Regions from separate parts of the Streptomyces sp. NPDC004561 genome, predicted to be linked through region 2. Evidence: riboswitches for the same ligand, from Rfam matches in the RefSeq annotation. Region 2 holds a riboswitch; each other region holds the start of a gene.
The links. Region 2 has a riboswitch for cyclic di-AMP ahead of ACWEN3_RS40485 (M23 family metallopeptidase). Riboswitches for the same ligand answer to the same signal wherever they lie in the genome.
Positions count from the first base shown of each region.

Region 1: another riboswitch for cyclic di-AMP. It lies ahead of ACWEN3_RS05525 (transglycosylase family protein); the one in region 2 lies ahead of ACWEN3_RS40485 (M23 family metallopeptidase).
Region 3: another riboswitch for cyclic di-AMP. It lies ahead of ACWEN3_RS08840 (transglycosylase SLT domain-containing protein); the one in region 2 lies ahead of ACWEN3_RS40485 (M23 family metallopeptidase).

Region 1 is NZ_JBSGDB010000024.1:8,111-10,367, forward strand. Features, by position in the region: gene ACWEN3_RS05520 (transglycosylase family protein) at 1-878, shown strand, start outside; cyclic di-AMP (ydaO/yuaA leader) riboswitch at 1,062-1,234, shown strand; gene ACWEN3_RS05525 (transglycosylase family protein) at 1,239-1,928, shown strand.
Region 2 is NZ_JBSGDB010000552.1:3,002-5,258, forward strand. Features, by position in the region: gene ACWEN3_RS40480 (alpha-galactosidase) at 1-922, shown strand, start outside; cyclic di-AMP (ydaO/yuaA leader) riboswitch at 1,225-1,387, shown strand; gene ACWEN3_RS40485 (M23 family metallopeptidase) at 1,390-2,257, shown strand, end outside.
Region 3 is NZ_JBSGDB010000044.1:3,368-5,624, forward strand. Features, by position in the region: cyclic di-AMP (ydaO/yuaA leader) riboswitch at 578-756, shown strand; gene ACWEN3_RS08840 (transglycosylase SLT domain-containing protein) at 762-1,241, shown strand; gene ACWEN3_RS08845 (HAD family hydrolase) at 1,261-2,088, opposite strand; gene ACWEN3_RS08850 (FAD-dependent oxidoreductase) at 2,255-2,257, opposite strand, start outside.

The DNA.
Region 1 (2,257 bases), on a different contig from region 2:
GCTACTTCGGCGGCCTGCAGATATCCCAGGACGACTGGAACGCGTACGGGGGCACCCAGTACGCGTCCAGCGCCGACCAGGCCAGCCGCTCGCAGCAGATCGCCGTCGCCGAGAAGATCCTCGCCGACAAGGGCACGACCCCCTGGGCCACCTGCGCCCTGCTGTCCGGACTGACCTCGAACTCGGCGTCCGTGCACGTCGACCCGGGCGTCGGCGGCTCCGGTCACGGCCACGGTTCGGGTGACTCGTCCGGATCGGACGAGAACTCCGACTCGTCCGGCCTGTCGAATTCGTCCTCTTCGTCCGGCTCCGGCTCCGGCTCCGGCTCCGACGCCAACTCCGGCTCCGGCACCGGCACCGGCACCGGCCCCTCCTCCGGTCCGACCGCCACGCCGGTCCCCGGCCACGGCAAGGGCGCCACCAAGGATCCGGGCAAGACCACCGGCACTCCGGAGCAGAACGCCCCCAAGTCGGACAAGTCCGCCTTGCCCGGCAGTGGGACCCCGCAGGGGAGCGGTGACGCCTCCGCGACCATCCCGCCGGCCGACGACTCGGACAATTCCCAGCAGACCGGCGGTTCCTGGAGCCTGGTCGACACCGGCGCGCTCAGCAGTGGCGGACGGCACCGGGGTGGCAGTGCGGATGAAAGCACGTCAAACGGTCAGAACGACACCTCGCCGGCCCGGCACGCCTCCCGCGGGACGGACACCTACACCGTCCGCGAGGGCGACACCCTCGCCTCCATCGCCGACTCCCTTGGCGTCGACGGCGGATGGCGCGCGCTCTATGACGCCAACAAGAAGGCCATCGGCGCCGACCCCGACGACATCTCCGCCGGTCAGACCCTGGACGTGGGTGTGGAAAAGGGTGGAAAGTAGCGGGAGTTGACGCCCCGTTTCACGGCTAATGTCCGGTTCGGGGAAAGTGTGGGATGAGTCTCAGAAGCCCTGATCGTCTTTGAAATTCCCCGGATCACGTGTCTACGGTCAGGACCGCTCGTCATCACGAGCCCCGGCTGCCGCACACGCCGAATCCTGCCAGCGGCTGCCCGGGAACAGTCGTCGCTTCGAGCGCCGTGGGCAGGAGCGGGGGACCCAAGGTAAGTGCCGGGCCCGGTGGTTGACGCCGGACCGGCTGGGGGTGAAGCCGCACCTCGCGAAAGCGAGTGTGCGGCCGGGCAACTCAACCGGCCCGAACCCGACAGCTCACCTCGCAGGCGTCGGTGAGGGGATCGATCCATGCTGTTTTCCGGCAAGGGCAAGCACCGTCGTCCGTCCAAGGCCGTCCGCGCCGTCACGCTCGCCGGTGTCACCGGCGCCGTCGTCGCCGCCCCGCTGATGGCGGCCGGCAGCGCCTCCGCCGCCACCGCCTCCCAGTGGGACGCGGTCGCCCAGTGCGAGTCCGGCGGCAACTGGTCCATCAACACCGGCAACGGCTACTACGGCGGTCTGCAGTTCTCGGCCTCCACCTGGGCCGCGTACGGCGGCACCCAGTACGCCGCGCAGGCCAACGAGGCCGGCAAGGCGCAGCAGATAGCCGTCGCCGAGAAGGTCCTCGCCGCGCAGGGCAAGGGCGCCTGGCCGGTCTGCGGCACGGGCCTGTCCAGCAGCCCGTACAACGGCTCCGCCCCCACCACCTCGTCGAAGAGCACCTCGTCGAGCGCCGGCACCGCCACCCGCTCCACCGAGAAGCTGGCCGCCAACCGCTCCGCCAAGCGTCCGAGCGTGACCAAGACCGTCACCACCCCGACCGGCAAGAAGGTCAAGAAGGGCGACGGCGAGTACAAGGTCGTCACCGGTGACACCCTCAGCTCCATCGCCGCCGCGCACCACGTCCAGGGCGGCTGGGAGAAGCTGTTCGAGCTGAACAAGGGCATCGTCCAGAACGCCGACCTCATCTACCCGGGTCAGCAGCTGCACCTGAAGTGACATCCGGTTCCGGACGGACCCGCAGCACCCTCACACACCAGGCCCGCGCACTGAGGGCCGAGTGAGGGACCGTACCCCCGTCCCCACGGGCTCCCCGCCCCGGTGCGTGTTCCCCCGTACGCACCGGGGCGGGGTTTCTTCATGTCCGGAGCCGTCTCGGCGCCAGCCCCCGGCCCTTTCCCCGTTCTTCACCCGCGACCCCCTTTGTTCCGTGGGTGAACAATGGGTACCGTCTGCGTGTCCCTCCCCGTCCACGGGTCGGTCGGTCGGTGGCCGACGCCCCCAGGATGGATAGGCTCTAGTCGCAAGGCGCCGCCGCAAGGCAGCCC
Region 2 (2,257 bases):
CAACCCGGACAGCGAGCTGTACCGCGCCCACCCCGACTGGGTGCAGTACCAAGCCGGTCGTGAGCGGACCGAACTGCGCCATCAGCTCGTCCTCAACCTCGCCCGCGAGGACGTCCAGCAGTACCTGTGGGAGCAGTTGGACGCCCTGCTCTCCAGCGCCCCTGTCGACTACGTGAAGTGGGACTTCAACCGCTGCTTCACCGACGCCGGCTGGCCCGGCGAGCCGTACCCGCAGCGGCTGTGGGTGGACCACGTCCGCGCCCTGTACGCCCTGCTGGACCGGCTGCGCGCCGCCCACCCCGGCGTCGCCTTCGAGTCCTGCTCGGGCGGTGGCGGCCGGATCGACCTCGGGGTGCTGAGCCGCACCGACCAGGTGTGGACCTCCGACAACACCGACCCGCTGGACCGGCTGGCCATCCAGCACGGGTTCAGCCAGATCCACCCCGCCCGGGTCATGGCGGCCTGGGTCACCGACAGCCCGAACACCCAGCTCAACGGCAGGGTCAGCTCGCTGCGGTTCCGCTTCGTCAGTGCCATGGCGGGCGTCCTCGGCGTCGGCGGCGACCTCACCGAGTGGAGCGACGGGGAGCTGGCCGAGGCCCGGCGATGGGTGGAGCTGTACAAGGAGATCCGGCCGCTCGTCCAGCGTGGCGACCAGTACCGGCTGCGGCCCCCGGCGGGCGGGCTGAGCGCCGTCCAGTACCTCCTGGAGGATGAGACCGTGGTCCTCGCCTGCCTCCAGGCGCAGAGCTACGGCGAGCCCGTGCCGGCCGTGCGGCTGCGCGGCCTCGACCCGGCGGCGTCGTACGAATGTCGCGAAACGGGTGAAGTGCACCGGGGTGCGGTGCTGCTGCACCACGGGCTGCACACCGGACTCAAGGGTGACCTGGATGCGACGGTTCTCCGGTTGTGCCGCATCTGAGTCGCCTGTCCTGAATCAGCTCCTTCATCACAACTCGCCACGTAATAACGGGGCATGGCGTGATGGGGCGTGATGAGGGTCATATTCGTGACCGTGTGTGCGCGTCGTGTCCGCGCAATCGCGGCGGGGAAATGGGGAATTCGCAGAACGGAGGGGCGGGGATGCACGCAGGGTGATGGTGTATTCCCGCATTCGATCATCCGGACCGCCGACGCCGGGAATCCACTGCTTGTTTCCGCGCGTCTTGCTCCCTTACGTTCACCCCGCATCCGGACGGAACGCCGAATCCTGCCGCCGCCCGGAGTCCCCACACACTTGACCCGCGTTCGGCAGGAGCGGGGGACCCACCAGGTACGACTGCCTGTCCGGTCTCCGCGACAGGCTAGGGGTGAAGCCGCGCACCGCGGCCGGGCCGCTCCAGCCCGAACCCGACAGCTGACCTCGCAGGCGTCGGAGAGGAATGCGCCATGCCCGGCAAGGGTAAGCACCGACGTCCCAAGACCCCGCGTTTTTCCCGCTCCATCGCCGTCGCCGGAACCGGTGGCGCCGCGCTGGCCCTCCCGCTCGTCGGGGCCACCGGGGCGCACGCCGCCACCACGGCCCAGCCGGTGACCGGAAAGGCCGTGCGGTCCCTCCCGGTGGCCGTGCAGAAAACCGTCGCCCAGCAGCCGAGCCGGACCCTGCGCACCTACACGGTCAAGTCCGGCGACTGCCTCTCGGTGATCGCCTACGAGCAGCACGTCCGCGGCGGCTGGCACCGGCTCTACGACGACAACCGGCAGGCCGTCGGCGTCGACCCGTCGCTGATCCACCCGGGCCTGAAGCTCACGCTCGGCGGCGAGGCCGCGCCGGCCCGCACCGAGACCGCCGCCCCGCAGCACTCCTCGGGCGCCCCGCAGCCCTCCGCCACGCACGCGGCCCCGCAGGTCCAGTCGACCCAGCAGGCCCAGCAGGCCCAGCAGGCCCCGCAGGTCACCTCCACCGGCTACACGCTCCCGGTGACCGGCGCCACCATCGGCACCAGGTACCACGTGGCCGGCGGCATGTGGTCCAGCGGCTACCACACGGGCGTCGACTTCGTCGTGCCGACCGGCACCCAGGTCAAGGCCGTCGCCGCGGGCACCGTCGTCAGCGCCGGCTGGGGCGGCGCCTACGGCAACCAGGTCGTCATCAGGCTGAACGACGGCTACTACGCCCAGTACGGCCACCTCTCCCGGCTCTCCGTCTGGGCCGGCCAGACGGTCACCGAGGGGCAGCAGCTCGGCCTGTCCGGCGCCACCGGCAACGTCACCGGCCCGCACCTGCACTTCGAGATCCGCACCACGCCCGACTACG
Region 3 (2,257 bases), on a different contig from region 2:
ACTCAAGTCAGCGTATCCGGTCCTGTTTCGATCACCGATAGCGCCCACGGCTCCAGCCCAGACGGCATCGATCATGACCGGCACCTTTTTGATCATCCGGTAAGAACGGACATTCATCGACTAACCAGGCATCAGAGAGCTTTGTATCGAATCGGCAAATAGATGGAGTAACCCCGCATCTCGGGTGAGCCCACCCCGACGTACACCCGAGTGGCCCCATCCCCCCACCTCCCTCCACGCTCCGGCCACTACGAGAACGACGGACACGGCGTCAGTGGTTCCACCGCACCCACACCCCCGGGCCGGGTCGCCCGAATCGCCCATGTCCGAATTAGCGCCATTTGCTATTTCGTGAATTGGGTCACGCGCGCTCATCGGAGCGCCCGGCCGCCCTGCCGGGCGTTCTCCCCCTGCGCCTCGGCGAGTTGAGGGTTGGCAACCGCAAAGGATCAAGTACCCCATACGGCACAGACCAAGGTCAAATAGTGCGTTGTGTGAATCAGGCACTTGTTCCCGACATGTGCTCTCGCATACGTTCCCGACCCGTCGGGCGGACGCCGAATCCTGCCGCCGCCCACGTAACCCATCGACGAACTCATTCGCACGGCAGGAGCGGGGGACCCAGGTAAGTCGCCGGACCGGACGGCACATGTCGCGCCGGAACGGCTTGGGGTTAAGTCGTGTCCCTTCAGGACACGGCCGGGCACCTCCCAGCCCGAACCCGACAGCTCACCTCGCAGGCGCCGGAGAGGAACACCCCCATGCCTGCTGCCGCTCAGTCCCGCCGCACCCGCCTCGTCCGCATGATCGCCGTCGCCGGTACCGGTGCCGCCGTTCTCGCCATGCCGCTCATCGGAGCGACCAGCGCCGCCGCGGCCACCACCGCGGCCCCGACGGTCTCCACCACCCCCGCCGGCTACCCGAACAACCTCAACGGCTGGATCCGCGAGTCGCTCGCGATCATGGCCCAGAAGGGCATCCCCGGCTCCTACAACGGCATCTACCGCAACGTCATGCGGGAGTCCTCGGGCAACCCGAACGCCATCAACCTGTGGGACTCCAACGCGGCCAAGGGCATCCCGTCCAAGGGCCTGCTCCAGGTCATCGACCCGACGTTCAACGCGTACCACGTGGCCGGAACCTCGTTCAACATCTACGACCCGGTCGCCAACATCACCGCCGCCTGCAACTACGCGGCCGCGCGCTACGGGTCGATCGACCACGTCAACAGCGCCTACTGATCGGCGCTCGCGGCAGGCACTACTGATATCCCGGCCAGTCGGTCGGGAACAGTCTTTCGAGGACGACGGCGATGCCGTCGTCCTCGTTCGACGAGGTGACCTCATCCGCGACGGCCTTGAGTTCCGCGTGGGCGTTGGCCATGGCGACCCCGTGTCCGGCCCAGTCGAACATCGGGATGTCGTTCGGCATGTCCCCGAACGCCAGGGCCCGTTCGGCACCGATCCCCAGCCGCTCGGCGGCCAGCGCCAGCCCGGTCGCCTTGGTCACCCCGCACGGCTGGAGTTCCACCGTCCCCGGCCCCGACATGGTGACCGTCGCCAGCGAACCCACCACCCCGCGCGCGATGGCCGCCAACTCGTCGTCCGGCACCGTGGCGTGGCGCAGCAGCACCTTGCTGATGGGCTCGCCCCACAGGTCGTCGCGCCGGTCCACCCGTACCGCGGGCAGGGTCGGGTGGGGCATCAGATAGCCGGGTTCGATCAGCGTGAGCCCGTCCACGCCGTCCTGGTCGACCGCCGCGTACACCTGCCCCACCTCGGCCTCGATCTTGCCGAGCGCGGTCTCGGCCAGCTCCCGGTCCAGCCGGACCGACCACAACAGGCGGTCGGCCCCGGCGTCGTAGACCTGCGCGCCCTGCCCGCACACCGCGAGCCCCGTGCAGCCGAGGTCCGCCAGCAGGGGCCGCACCCTGGGGGCCGGGCGGCCGGTCACCACCAGGTGCCTGGCACCGGCCCGCCCCACCCGCGCGAGCGCGGCGAGCGACCGTTCGGAGACGGTGTCGTCGCCACGCAGCAGCGTTCCGTCCAGGTCGGTGGCGATCAGTGCGTACGCGGGGGAGGGTGCCATGATCAGAGAATACGGACACCACACCCCACCGACTCACCACTCTTTCCAGGCACTTACGTGCCACTGGGCCCCAAGTACCGCCCCCACGGCCCCTGATGCTGACACTTCGGCGCGTGAGTCCCTGAGGCCCTGAGGCCCAGTGGGACCCCCGGGGCCGCCCCGGGCGTCA